DNA from 3 places in the Brevibacillus sp. RS1.1 genome. Region 2 is predicted to be linked to each of the others. Evidence: riboswitches for the same ligand, from Rfam matches in the RefSeq annotation. Region 2 holds a riboswitch; each other region holds the start of a gene.
The links. Region 2 has a riboswitch for cyclic di-AMP ahead of HP570_RS00560 (CAP domain-containing protein). Riboswitches for the same ligand answer to the same signal wherever they lie in the genome.

Region 1 (4,203 bases), on a different contig from region 2:
GAGAGAAAGTCCAACAACCGTAAAGACCATGGACGCTCTCCCTGCAAAAACCCACGCAGCGGCCCCCAGCAGCAAGATGAGAATCAGCGAAGGTATCTCTGCCAAAACCGTAGAACAGTAAGTCACCATCGTGGAAATGACGATAGCCACCGGATCAAACAATACCCCTTTGTACTGGCCCAGCACCTCCACGAACCCTTCCATCCAACCGCCAATCGGTAGCTTAGGCACGACGTCCATCACTCATCACCTCTGCTCTCTGATGTTCTTGGACATTGACTTTGCCTACCAGCCCGCCTAGCACCGCTCCTTTTACGATGACACCCAACAAACGCTGCTGCTCGCCCACTACCGCAATCGGGACATGCAGGTCTGCCATCATCGGGAACAAGCTGTGCAGACGTGCGTCAGGCGAAACGGTAGGGAGGTCGGTTTTCATGATTGCCTCCAGCGAATCTCCCGTACTGATCGCGAGTGATACGTCATACGCCGTAATCAATCCGAGCAGTGTGCGCTTTTTGTCCACGACGTACAAGCTGGACACGCCATTATCCATCATGAGTTGCAGTGCCACTCGGGCCCCTTTGTCAGGCGTGATTGCTTCTGCCCGTTTCATCACATTTTCAGCAACGAGCACCCTGGACAGGTCGGCATCCTCCACGAACTTCCGCACGAATTCATCCGCTGGGTCAGCCAGGATTTCTTCTGGGCGGCCGATTTGAATGATCTGCCCGTCTTTCATAAAGGCAATCCGGTCGCCCAGTCGCAACGCCTCATGCAAGTCATGTGTAATGAACAGGATCGTCTTTTTCATCGTCATCTGAAGCTCCAGCAGCTCATCCTGCATATCTTTTCGAATGAGCGGGTCCAGTGCACTGAACGCTTCGTCCATCAAGAGAATATCTGGATTATTAGCCAACGCCCGCGCCAATCCGACTCGTTGACGCATACCTCCGCTCAATTGATCTGGGTACGCATTTTCCCACTCGGTCAATCCAACGAGCGCGAGCGCTTCCCGTGCTTTTTCTTGTCGGAGCCCTGGTGGTACTTGTTGAATCTCCAAACCAAACTCCACGTTTTCCCGTACCGTCCGCTGCGGAAACAGGGCGAAGTTTTGGAAAACCATCCCGAGCTTCTTCCTCCGCACCTCGCGCAAAGCTGTCGCCTTCATGGCCACGATCTCTTCCCCATCGATCTCGATGCTTCCGCTCGTTGGGTCAATCAGTCGATTACACAGTCGGATTAAGGTTGATTTGCCGCTGCCGGATAGGCCCATGATGACGAAGATTTCGCCTTCCTCGACTTCAAAGCTGACCTGATTGACACCGATGGACTGGCCGGTTTGCTTGTAAATTTGTTCTTTTTTACGTCCTTCCGCCAGCAGCTTCAAGGCCAGCTCGGGCTGCTTGCCAAACACTTTTGTAAGTTGATGGACTTTCATTTTGGACATGATATCCCTCATCCTTCGTTTTTTCGTAAATGTAAAAAGCCCGCGAAGCTTCCACACTCCAGCAAACCTAAGCAGGCACGCTTGATTTTTACTCGTGTAGAAAATCCGCAGGCTTACGGAATACCTGGCGTCCATTGTCAGGACTCCCTGTACTCTGTCTTCCCGATTTCGATTGTCAGCGGTTTATGTCGTACCGACTGCCTCCCAGCGATCCACACCATTTCCTTCACGACTGTATCGCGTAAGCTGCTCGTCGATATTTCCATAAAAAAATAGACCGATCCATCCTTTTTCTCCAGAACAAAGGTCCCAAAGAAAAAGCCTGTATCGGCCTATCACACGCCCGCAAGGAATCCCCTTGTTGCGCATAAAATGCCTAGACTTTATCCATCCATGACCTTCCCTGCTTTGGCCGACGAGGTTAGCTGACGGGTAGGATGGCAGAGAAGACATTTCCTCATCCCTCCTGATCACTCAGGATTAACCCCAAAAGATTGGTTCCCCCGCTTCCGAGAATATCGGAACTAGGCCGTATGTGTTGTTTCTTATTGAAGCGTGATTGTGATTTGAATTATACGCTGGCTTCCAGTTATTGTGAACGTTCGTTTAGCATGGTTTTAACCGGATTACGGCTTTCTTTATGAGTCGGATTGGATTAGCTGTTCGTTGCTTATTCGGTTGAAGGATTAGTGCGTTATACTCGCTGTTGTGGTGGGGAGGAAACAGGAGAAAACGCTCAGATTCTTGGAACCCCTGCGCGGGAGCATGGGGTGCCCGGCTCCGTGAAAAAAAGCGAAACCGCGTCCAAAGTAGTCCATCAGGATGTGGCTCAGAGGTGGACGCTAAAGGCAGTTTCGCTTTTTTTCACTGCGCCTCGGTAGGTGTGTCCAAAGATCTTCGCTTATTTCACCTGTTTCCTCTACGAGCTGTTGAGGTTCTACGCTTTTTTAAAGACTTTTTGAATGATGCTTTCAAGATGTAAACAATAGCCGCTTGGGAAGAAGAACATTTCCAGTCCTAGCGCCTCTGGAGCCCTACTTAGCGGAGAAATGAATGGCGGGGGTTGTCAGCTTCAACCTCTGCGAATACATCCTCGAAACTCTACTTTTGAAGCGCTCCCGACATTTATTTCGTAGCGGACAGTCTAACCCCTTGCGGGGCGTAGGTGGAAGCGTAGACTGGAAATGGGCTTCTTCCCCTCCCCTACAGCCACTTTTACCTCAACACCAAAAAGCCCCCGCCTCAATGAATCAGGCAGGAGCTTTGCTTTTCAAAGATACAATGATTAAACGACGTCGTAACCTTGGTCTTCAATAGCTTCTTTCACTGCATCGAGAGTCAAGTTGCTCTCGTTATAGGAAACCTCAACCTTTTTTTCAGCCAGGTTTACTTTGCCTTCTGCACCAAGATCTTTCAATGTGTTCTCGATGCGCGCTACGCATTTATTGCAAGACATGCCCTCTACGTTCAATGTGATATTTGTCATGATCAATCTCTCCTTGCATTTTATGTTGTATAGGTAAGGCGGACGAAGCCGCTTGTTACTGTTGTTACAGCTTCACTCGTTGCAGTCTTAGTGCGTTGAGTACGACGGATACGGAGCTGAAGGCCATTGCGGCACCGGCAAGCCATGGAGCGAGTAAGCCGATTGCGGCAATTGGGATGCCCAAGGTGTTGTAGGCCAATGCCCAGAACAGGTTTTGCTTGATGTTGCGGATGGTGAGCTTACTCATCTCGATGGCGTCTGCGACACTAGTCAGTTCGCCGCGCATCAGGGTAATATCGGCTGCTTCCATCGCCACATCTGTACCTGTACCGATTGCCATACCGACGTCAGCGGTAGCGAGTGCAGGAGCATCGTTGATACCATCGCCGACCATCGCGACTTTTTTGCCTTGTTCTTGCAGTTTTTTCACTTCTGCGGCTTTGCCTTCAGGCAGGACTTCTGCGATGACGTGATCGATTCCTGCTTCACGGGCAATGGCCTCGGCGGTTTGACGGTTGTCACCGGTCATCATGATCACAGTCAATCCCATTGCTTTCATACGCTGAACCGCTTGCTTGGAGGTTGGTTTGATCGTATCCGCTACGGCAATCAAACCAGCGAGCTTGCCTTCGACGACTGCGAGCATCGCCGTTTTACCGGAGCGCTCCAGTGCCAGCATGGTATCGGACACTGCTTGGTATGAAATTTGATGTTTTTCCAGCAAACGGCGGGTACCGACGAGTACTTCTTTGCTGGAGACGGTGGCCCGGATACCGAAACCAGGAATGGCTTCAAACGAACCCGTATCAGCCACAGTGATTCCTTTATCCGCAATACCGCGAACGATAGCTTGAGCCAATGGGTGCTCGGAGTTTTTCTCAGCGGCACCGACTAAAGAGAGCAGCTCTTGTTCTTCGATATCAATGGCGATGACGTCTGTCAGTTCTGGCTCGCCTTTGGTTACAGTCCCTGTTTTATCGAGGACGATCGTATCCAAGTGGTGAGCCGTCTCCAGATGCTCCCCGCCTTTGAACAGGATGCCCAGCTCAGCTGCGCGTCCAGAGCCCGCCATGATTGAGGTCGGTGTTGCCAAACCGAGGGCGCATGGGCAAGCGATTACGAGTACGGCAATTGCTTTTTCCAAAGCCTCACCGAAGTTGCCAGGTATAACGAAAAAGTACCAGATCAAGAAGGTAAGAATAGCAATCCCTACTACGATTGGGACAAAAATCCCGGAGATGCTGTCAGCTACACGCTGAATCGGTGC
Region 2 (4,203 bases):
AGGTCGCAATGCTCCATTTCCCCACCGTTCACCGCAAGCAATGACGGTTACGGTTCCATTCTGCTGCTGTATGTATCTGGCCACAGATGGCGCGTTTCGCAAGCACGCAGCGATTACCTTCGCACCTGTTTTCTTCGCCAACACGGTACAGGTCGATCCGTTTGGCGAGGGTAATACGATTCTACTTCCCATTGGAACCGTTTTCAAACAGGTGGGTGAAAGGGAGACTGGTTCTCCGCGTTTTCCAGCGAGCAGCGCTGCTTTTTGTTTGGCGAATGCTACGGTTGACTCATCCTTTACCTGATAAGGATAGACGATACCTCCTCGTCCCGTTACGATATCGACACACGTGCTGAAGGAGAGCACATCGATAATGACGATCATATCCGATGCTGCCCCGACCTGTTCTACCCCTTCGTATCCCCAATCAAATCGAGCTGTATAGTCAAGTTGTTTGCATACAGTTCTATCTCCCAAACCCTCCACCATCCTCTATCAAAAATAGGTACTCGTCCCCTTACGTTCGCCGTTACGAATTAAGACAAGAAACAATATCGTATTATTGTCCCACTAGATTAACAAGAATGGAGTGAACATGGATGTCTGAAATCGAATACGACGACGATCAAGGTAATTCGGAAAAAAGAAATCACAAACGCCCAAGAAGAAATACTGTGAGAACGACCGGTATTTTGCAAAACAACCTCGCCCGTGCTCTCACCGCTCACCTCGACCTGGTAAATCTGAACACAGAACCGGTTGAAGTACGTGTGCAAGTATTAAACTGGGGTAACGCAGTTACGCAAACGAATCCAGTTAGCACCTTGCTTGACATCACGCAATTTATCCCAGCGAATACTCGAACTGCTTTCAATGCGCTGATCCCCGCTTCTTTCCACTATGAAGTCCGCCTTACCGTAGCAGAAAACAACAGAAATGTCCTTCTCACCACTTATGGCCGTACTACTATCGGCGGCGGTCAAGTTGTTGGTCTTACCGTTCTTGACAGTCAGTTCCAAACTGTCGAAATCGAAACTTGTATTTAACTATCTTGCAGGAAGAAAATGAGGAATTATGGTGGGACGCCATAGTTCCTTTTTTTATCCATTCGCATGCAGGAAAAGGCGCTTGGGACGATCCCAACGCCTTTTTGCTTCTACGACCACGACAAAAAAAGAAACTGCCCTCGAAAGGACAGTTTCTTTGAAAAGGAGACTTACAGTTTTACTACGTTCTCAGCTTGTGGGCCACGGTTGCCTTGAACGATGTTGAATTGAACTTTTTGACCTTCGTCCAAAGTTTTGAAACCGTCACCTTGGATTGCGCTGAAGTGTACGAATACATCGTCTCCGCCTTCTACTTGAATGAAACCGAAACCTTTTTCTGCGTTAAACCATTTTACTGTTCCGTTCGTTTGCATTTGAAAAAACCTCCAAAAATTGATTTGAATATGCTAGTCATATTTACCGAAGCAAATAAAGCTCACATATCATGAAGAAATACCAGATCATGTGCGATGATACGCCTTCATGATATGTGAATTTTACCTACCCGGCAAAAATGTGAATGTCATAGGACGGAACTGCAAAATAAAAAACTAAACCTTTTGAAAACCTAAAACAATGAAAGCCCTTCCTCTCTTCCATCCTTGCGGCTCCGATGACCGCGCCAGTGTGAATCGGGGATCCAAAAATGTTATCCATCAGCATACAAACACCTCGATGAATGATTAGGTATCAATTTTTCAAGTAGCAACCTCATTCTACCATGGTTGTCCAAAAAAAGCAACCGTTCACCCTTATTCTGGACGAAGCGGGACTCTGATACAATAGGATTGGGAGGGATTACATTGCAAAATCATATTTTGACAACCATTCAATTATCTGAAATGCTTGAAAAGAAAGTGCCCGTACTTTTATTGGACGTACGCGACGCCGAGAAATTTGTTTCCGGCAGCCTCGTTCACGAAAACGCATCGACGCAAAACGTCCCCTATCTTCTTATGAAAGAACAGGACAAGCCGCTTGATGAAGAAACCGAAAAACTCGCGCAAAATGTGCAAATCGTTACCTTATGTACAACAGGTAACAAAGCTCAAAAAGCTGCGGCTCTCCTTCGTGAGCATGGTTTTCATGCAAAAGCATTGGAAGGCGGCTTAACTGCCTGGAAGGAACAATCAAACGAAACGAAATGAGCCTAATTTATCAACGATTCTAGCTATTTGCCATATATTACTCCTTTATTTCGATTGGGATTGTTTGATATCGTTGTTCATGCCAAACGAAATAAGCCGAGACTTCCTCTTTGAAAAGGAAGTGCGGGGGACTTTTTTGTGGATGAGCTATTCCACATTGGGGTGAATCGCCAAACTGGCGTAGGGTTGTTTCCTCAATCCGAATCCGACAACTAACCTCGTAGGCAAAAAAAAGGAGAGATTTGTTTTATGAAACGTTTTGGTTCTGTTACAATCGCGATGACTCTTGGTCTGGGCTTGGCTTTGACAGGGTTTGCTTCTTCTGCTTCCGCAGCATCTAACTGCCCATTGAAGAACGGACAATTCCAATTCAATGTGGGTCAAAATATGGGACAATTCCAAAAAGCACCAAATGCTCAACAGTTCCTTAACTTTTTCCAAAAGCAAGGCTTTGTTCCTGGCCAGCCACAAGCAGTACAGCTGATGCAACCTGTTAAGCAAGGACAAGCTACACCTGTACAACAACCATGCCCGTATCAACCAGGATCTTTCCAACAAGCACCCGTACAACAAGCTCCAGTACAACAAACACCAGCACAACTAGTACAAACAGCACCAGCACAACCTACCAATAATGTCACTGAGCCTGCCGCTCCAGTAAAACAAGCGGATCAAGCTAAGACGGGTGATTTTGCGAAACAAGTCGCGGATTTGGTAAACCAAGAACGTGCAAAAGCAGGTCTCAAGCCTGTTCAAATGGATGCAACACTGTCCAAAGTAGCGTTGGCAAAAGCACAAGATATGTCTGCTAACAACTATTTTGACCACAACAGCCCAACGTACGGTTCCCCATTTGACATGATGAAGCAGTATGGCATTCAATACTCGACAGCAGGTGAGAATATCGCCATGGGTCAACAGAGTCCACAAGAAGTCATGCAACAATGGATGAACAGTGAAGGCCACCGCCAAAACATTATGAACCCTGACTTCACAAAAATTGGTGTAGGCTTCACAAATGGCTACTGGGTACAAGAATTTATCGGGTAACACGCTTTGCACGAAACGAAAAGCCGGTGTCTCTTAATCGAGACCCGGCTTTTTCGTGTAGACATTAATCCGGCTGTGTTTCAGAAGCCTGTTTTTTGGGGGTACAGCAGCTTTCCTGCTCATCTAGCAAAGCAACGTCCTTTTGATTCATTTCTTGCTTGGTTGGGTAAGCAGATACTTGCTGCAGCTCGGCATTGACATCAGACGATTGTTTCATCCGTATGGCCCCCTCGCCGTTTTTGGTGGTACATCCCTAGTATGCACGCGGCTCTAAACGACTCATTCCTAAGGAACACTGGAAGCACATGCAAATGAACCTATCTGCTAATAATATGTTCAAGGTCTTTTAAGGCAGCCGCTGCTGCCGCGACAGGATCTGATTTTCCTCCAACGACCAATAAATCCCCCATGACATCTGTTTCTACCCGGATGGCTTTTGTCGTACCTGATACGGATGCAAACGGATGGGTAAAATCCACCGCACACAGCTCAACTGCTACAGAAACCGTACCATTCGCTTCCTTTTGAATCGTTCCGATCAGCTTGGGAATCTTCGTATGCTTTTTCCACGTCTCGATTTGGAACGTGGTTATTTCGCGAATACTTGCGCGTTCGATATCGGTTAGATTTACTTGCCCGCCAAAAGCAGCGTTTGCCAGGATCGTGAGCTTCGAAGCTGTATCCCAACCATCGATATCGTAGGAGGGATCCGGTTCGGCAATCCCCATCTTCTGAGCGAGCTCGACAGCTGCTGTACAGGTGAGCCCCTCTTCCATCATTTTTGTTAGCACGAAGTTCGTCGTTCCTGTAAAAATACCTTCGACTCGTTTTACTTCACAGCCTGCCAAGTTATACTGCAAAAGATCGATCGTCGGCAGAGCTGCTGCTGTTGCCCCACTAATTTTCAACGCGGTACCATGTTTTTTGGCAAGAGCGGCCAAACCAGCATAATCAACAAC
Region 3 (4,203 bases), on a different contig from region 2:
TTGCTCCCATTGCGATCTTGTTTTTCTATCTCCTGACCAAACGGTATGCTGGCTACTTTCGGGAGATTTCTACGGGCATTCATTATCTCGCGAGTGGAGACTTTACACGGCATGTCCATATTCCATCCAATGATGAGTTTGCAGAAATCGCCAAGGATATCAATCTAGCAAGCGAAATGCTGCAAAAGGCGGTAGAAAGAGGAGATTTCGCCGAAAGCAGCAAGGATCAGCTTGTTTTGAATCTGGCGCATGATTTGCGTACACCACTGACATCTGTTCTGGGTTATCTGGATCTCATTTTGCAAGATGAGCAGATAACACAAGAACAGATGCGGCATTATGCGACGATTGCTCTTACCAAATCGCATCGATTGGAAAAGCTGATTGATGAGCTCTTCGAAATTACGAGAATGAATTACGGCATGGTTACCATCGAGCAAAAGGCCATTGATTTGAGTGAATTGCTTGTCCAGTTAAATGAGGAGATGTATCCTTCCTTTGAGAAAAATGAGCTCGTCGCGCGGTGTACGGTTGCTGCCCAATTAGTGATCGTGGGAGATGGGGAGCTTTTGGCGCGCGTATTTGAGAATATCCTGACCAACGCGATACGCTACGGGGGAGATGGCCAGTTTATCGATTTGAACGCTTATCGTGAGGGCGATGAAGTGGTTGTGCAAATCATGAATTACGGCGACCAGATACCTGAGGAGGCGCTGCCGCATATTTTTGAAATGTTTTTTACAGGCGACAAAGCGCGAACGCATCAAGGGGGAGGAACAGGACTCGGCTTGTTTATTGCAAAAAATATCGTCGAGAAGCATCGGGGAACGATTTCTGTCCAAAGTGATTTGATTCGTACGTGTTTTGAGGTCAGGCTGCCGTATGGATGAAATGATGGCAAAAATAAAAAATGGAGACGCTTCAATGTCTCCATTTTTTTATTGCATAATTCATTGAGATTTGAAAAATTGGTATAATATTCCTGTATCGAAATGAATTAACTTTGGGGGAGTTATGAATAAATACACATGGACATTGATAGGTGCGGTAATTGTTGCTGGAATATCATTGGCTACTTGGGCTGGGGCCATTAACCAAGGGGATAAGGAAGCACTACAGGCATATAAAAAGATGGAACAGGCACGTAACAAAGAGAACCACCCCTTAAGCAAATCGAGTAGGAATGTAGCCCTGTCGAACTTTTCGATTCAGGGAGCTGTTTTACCAGAAGCGGATAAAATACGTAAATACAACGATACGAATATGCAAGGACTACTATCTTCAACGGATGAAAAACTTTCCTTCATTATGGAAGGGGATGAAGTAAAAGGTATAGTTTTAGCAACAGATACAGAGCCAATCATGGCTGGTGGTGAAAAAACTGGTCCTGAATTGTTTGACCTTTACGAGAACATGAAAAATACACTCGGGGAAGATGTAAACATTACGTACTTTAGTTATTCAGGTGGGTTTATCTTCGTTGCAACTGATAGGGAAGGTGAGGAAAGCTTGTGGCTCGATCGACGTGCTTCTACTTTTTTAGAACTTCCTTCGCACAAGCAACTCAAATCTGAAGAAGTTGTAGAAAAAATTCGAGAAGGTGCGGAATCGGTGGATGAAGAAAAGACAAACGAGCTAGAAATGGGAAGTAAATCTGAATAAAGCGTATAAAGCTAGCTGTTGGCTTTTCACGGAGATAGATGTTCAAGGGCCACTCCAGACAAGGCAGGGAAAAAATAAGAAAGCCGGGTCCCCGCTAGAGGACTCGGCATTTATATCTAAATTCATTATCCGATGAATTCTTGTACCCAGTATCCATTCACAAAGCCTACACCGATTTTGGTGAAGGAAGGATTCATGATGTTTTGACGGTGTCCTTCACTGTTCATCCATTGGTTCATGACTTCCTCAGCGGTGCGTTGACCCATGGCGATGTTCTCACCCGCGGTCCTAGAAGATACAACGAATTGTTTCATCATGTCAAATGGAGAGCCATACGTAGGGCTTGTATGGTCAAAGTAGTTGTTGTTGGACATATCAGCCGCTTTTGCTTGTGCAACTTTGTTCAGGGAAGCATCCAGTTCCACTGGCTTCAGACCTGCTTTTGCACGCTCTTGGTTTACCAAATCAGTTACTTGCTTCCCAACAGAGGAAGCATCCACTTGTTGGTTAGCTTGTTTTACTGGCTGTTGAGCTGGCTGCTGTTGATTCGCTGGTGCTGCGTAAGGTGCTTGCATTTGCGGTTGGACAGGTTGCATATATGGTTGATACCCGTATTGCGGACATGTGGTAGCGGCAGAAGCTGTGTTAGAAAAGCCGGAAAGAACAAATCCCAATCCCAATGTCGCGATTGCAATAGTACCAAGGCGTTTCATATTCACATCGTCTCCTTTTTTTGGCCTACGAGGTTAGTTGACGGATTCGGATTGAGGAAACAACCCTACGCACTTTGGCGATTCACCCCATGCAGATCTCTCATCTGCAAGTAAAAAAGCTCCCCCGCACTTCCATTCGAGAGGAAGTTTCGGCTGTTTTGTTTGGCATGACCTAGAATAACAGAGATTCACCGGTGAAAGAAACCCGTAAAATTTGGTAGGATTAATAAGAATATCTCTTGTTTTATTGAGAGGGTGGAGTTCGACACTCACCAATCCCGCTTACAGTGTCGCCTGTAAAATAGGCCAGTCTAACACTTTATTTTCTCTGAACAATAGAAAAGGGGCTAGGGAACTCATTCCCTAACCCTTTTTTTCATTCATTTCGTTTAAATCAAATTCTCCGGGTTCAAGCCTTCCAGCTCTGGCAACACAAAGCGCCCATCTTTTCTAATAAGCACATCGTCAAACCAGATTTCGCCGCCGCCGTATTCAGGGCGTTGGATTTGGACCAAGTCCCAGTGAACGGAGGAGCGGTTGCCGTTGTCTGCTACTGTGTAAGCATTCCCTGGCGTGAAGTGGAAGCTGCCCGCGATTTTTTCGTCAAACAGGATGTCCAGCATCGGGTGGAGGATGTGCGGGTTGAAGCCGATCGCGAATTCTCCGATATAACGTGCGCCCTCGTCCGTGTCGAGGATGTCGTTCAATGCTTTAGTATTGGAGCTGGTCGCTTCCACGATTTTGCCTTCTTTGAAAGTGAACTGAACATCATTGAAGGTAATGCCGTTGTAGATTGATGCCGCGTTGTAGAAAATCGTTCCTTCCACGGAATCGCGTACAGGAGCGGTGTATACTTCGCCATCCGGGATATTGCGTTTACCGTCACACTTGATGGCATTGATTCCTTTTATGGAGAAGCGCAGGTCCGTTTTTGGACCGACGATGCGTACGCGATCGGTGCGCTCCATCAGCTCTTTCAACGGAGTCATGGCAGCTGACATTTTCGCGTAGTCCAGATTGCAGACGGAGAAGTAGAAGTCCTCAAAGCTCTCGAGACTCATTTTGGACAGCTGTGCCATCGACTTGTTTGGGTAGCGCAGTACAACCCAGCGTTTGTTCGGAACGCGCTCGTTCGTATGTACAGGTTGATACAGGACACGAGCGTAAATGCCCATTTTGTCGTCCGGTACGTCGGCATACTCGTTGATGTTGTCGTAGGCGCGAATGGCGATGTAAGCGTCCATGTCCTTCATCCGGTCATACTCGTATTTTGCCATCAGAGCCATATGTTCTTCGCTCGTGCCTTGATAGAGTGCACGCATGACTTCCTGGTCTTTTAAGGTGACCAAAGGCAGAGCCCCAACTGCAAATGATTCACGCACAAGTGCACGAACGAGTTCAGGTTGCAGGCCTGTATTTTCGATCAGAACTTTTTCGCCTTTTTGCAAATGGAGTGAGTAACGGACGAGACGGCTTGCCAGTTCATTAATGCGTGGATCTGCCATGGTGGTAACCTCCGTAGTAAAATAATTTTGATTAATGATTAATTTGTATTATTACATAACTGAGCGTAGGCTCGCCAGTGTGTTTGATGCTTCCATTACAGGCAAGCCTCGTAGATCGCGATTACATCGGATTCATTCAATTTTCGTGAGCTAGGCAGATACCCGATTCCGCGTCCGCCGATGCGAACCGCTTCCTCAGCCATTTGGACCAGTGATTGTTTGGTCACACCGAAGTCAGACAGACGTTCTGTGATTCCCATACGCTCATACCAACGGCGAACGGCATCAATCGTTGCTCGTGCTGCTTCGCTCTCATTCTCCAC

Region 1: another riboswitch for cyclic di-AMP. It lies ahead of HP570_RS23755 (quaternary amine ABC transporter ATP-binding protein); the one in region 2 lies ahead of HP570_RS00560 (CAP domain-containing protein).
Region 3: another riboswitch for cyclic di-AMP. It lies ahead of HP570_RS19790 (CAP domain-containing protein); the one in region 2 lies ahead of HP570_RS00560 (CAP domain-containing protein).

What each region holds. Positions count from the first base shown of each region.
Region 1 covers NZ_JABSVA010000009.1:149,700-153,902, forward strand. Annotated here, with positions in the region: gene HP570_RS23750 (ABC transporter permease) at 1-240, opposite strand, end outside; gene HP570_RS23755 (quaternary amine ABC transporter ATP-binding protein) at 224-1,450, opposite strand; cyclic di-AMP (ydaO/yuaA leader) riboswitch at 1,845-1,991, opposite strand; gene HP570_RS23765 (cation transporter) at 2,736-2,936, opposite strand; gene HP570_RS23770 (heavy metal translocating P-type ATPase) at 3,001-4,203, opposite strand, start outside.
Region 2 covers NZ_JABSVA010000001.1:147,509-151,711, forward strand. Annotated here, with positions in the region: gene HP570_RS00540 (2-phosphosulfolactate phosphatase) at 1-486, opposite strand, end outside; gene HP570_RS00545 (hypothetical protein) at 600-1,046, shown strand; gene HP570_RS00550 (cold-shock protein) at 1,217-1,420, opposite strand; gene HP570_RS00555 (rhodanese-like domain-containing protein) at 1,850-2,194, shown strand; cyclic di-AMP (ydaO/yuaA leader) riboswitch at 2,279-2,436, shown strand; gene HP570_RS00560 (CAP domain-containing protein) at 2,444-3,244, shown strand; gene HP570_RS00565 (hypothetical protein) at 3,309-3,461, opposite strand; gene HP570_RS00570 (homoserine dehydrogenase) at 3,562-4,203, opposite strand, start outside.
Region 3 covers NZ_JABSVA010000006.1:65,076-69,278, forward strand. Annotated here, with positions in the region: gene HP570_RS19780 (sensor histidine kinase) at 1-890, shown strand, start outside; gene HP570_RS19785 (hypothetical protein) at 1,015-1,662, shown strand; gene HP570_RS19790 (CAP domain-containing protein) at 1,788-2,375, opposite strand; cyclic di-AMP (ydaO/yuaA leader) riboswitch at 2,383-2,540, opposite strand; gene HP570_RS19795 (aminopeptidase) at 2,765-3,880, opposite strand; gene HP570_RS19800 (iron-containing alcohol dehydrogenase) at 3,976-4,203, opposite strand, start outside.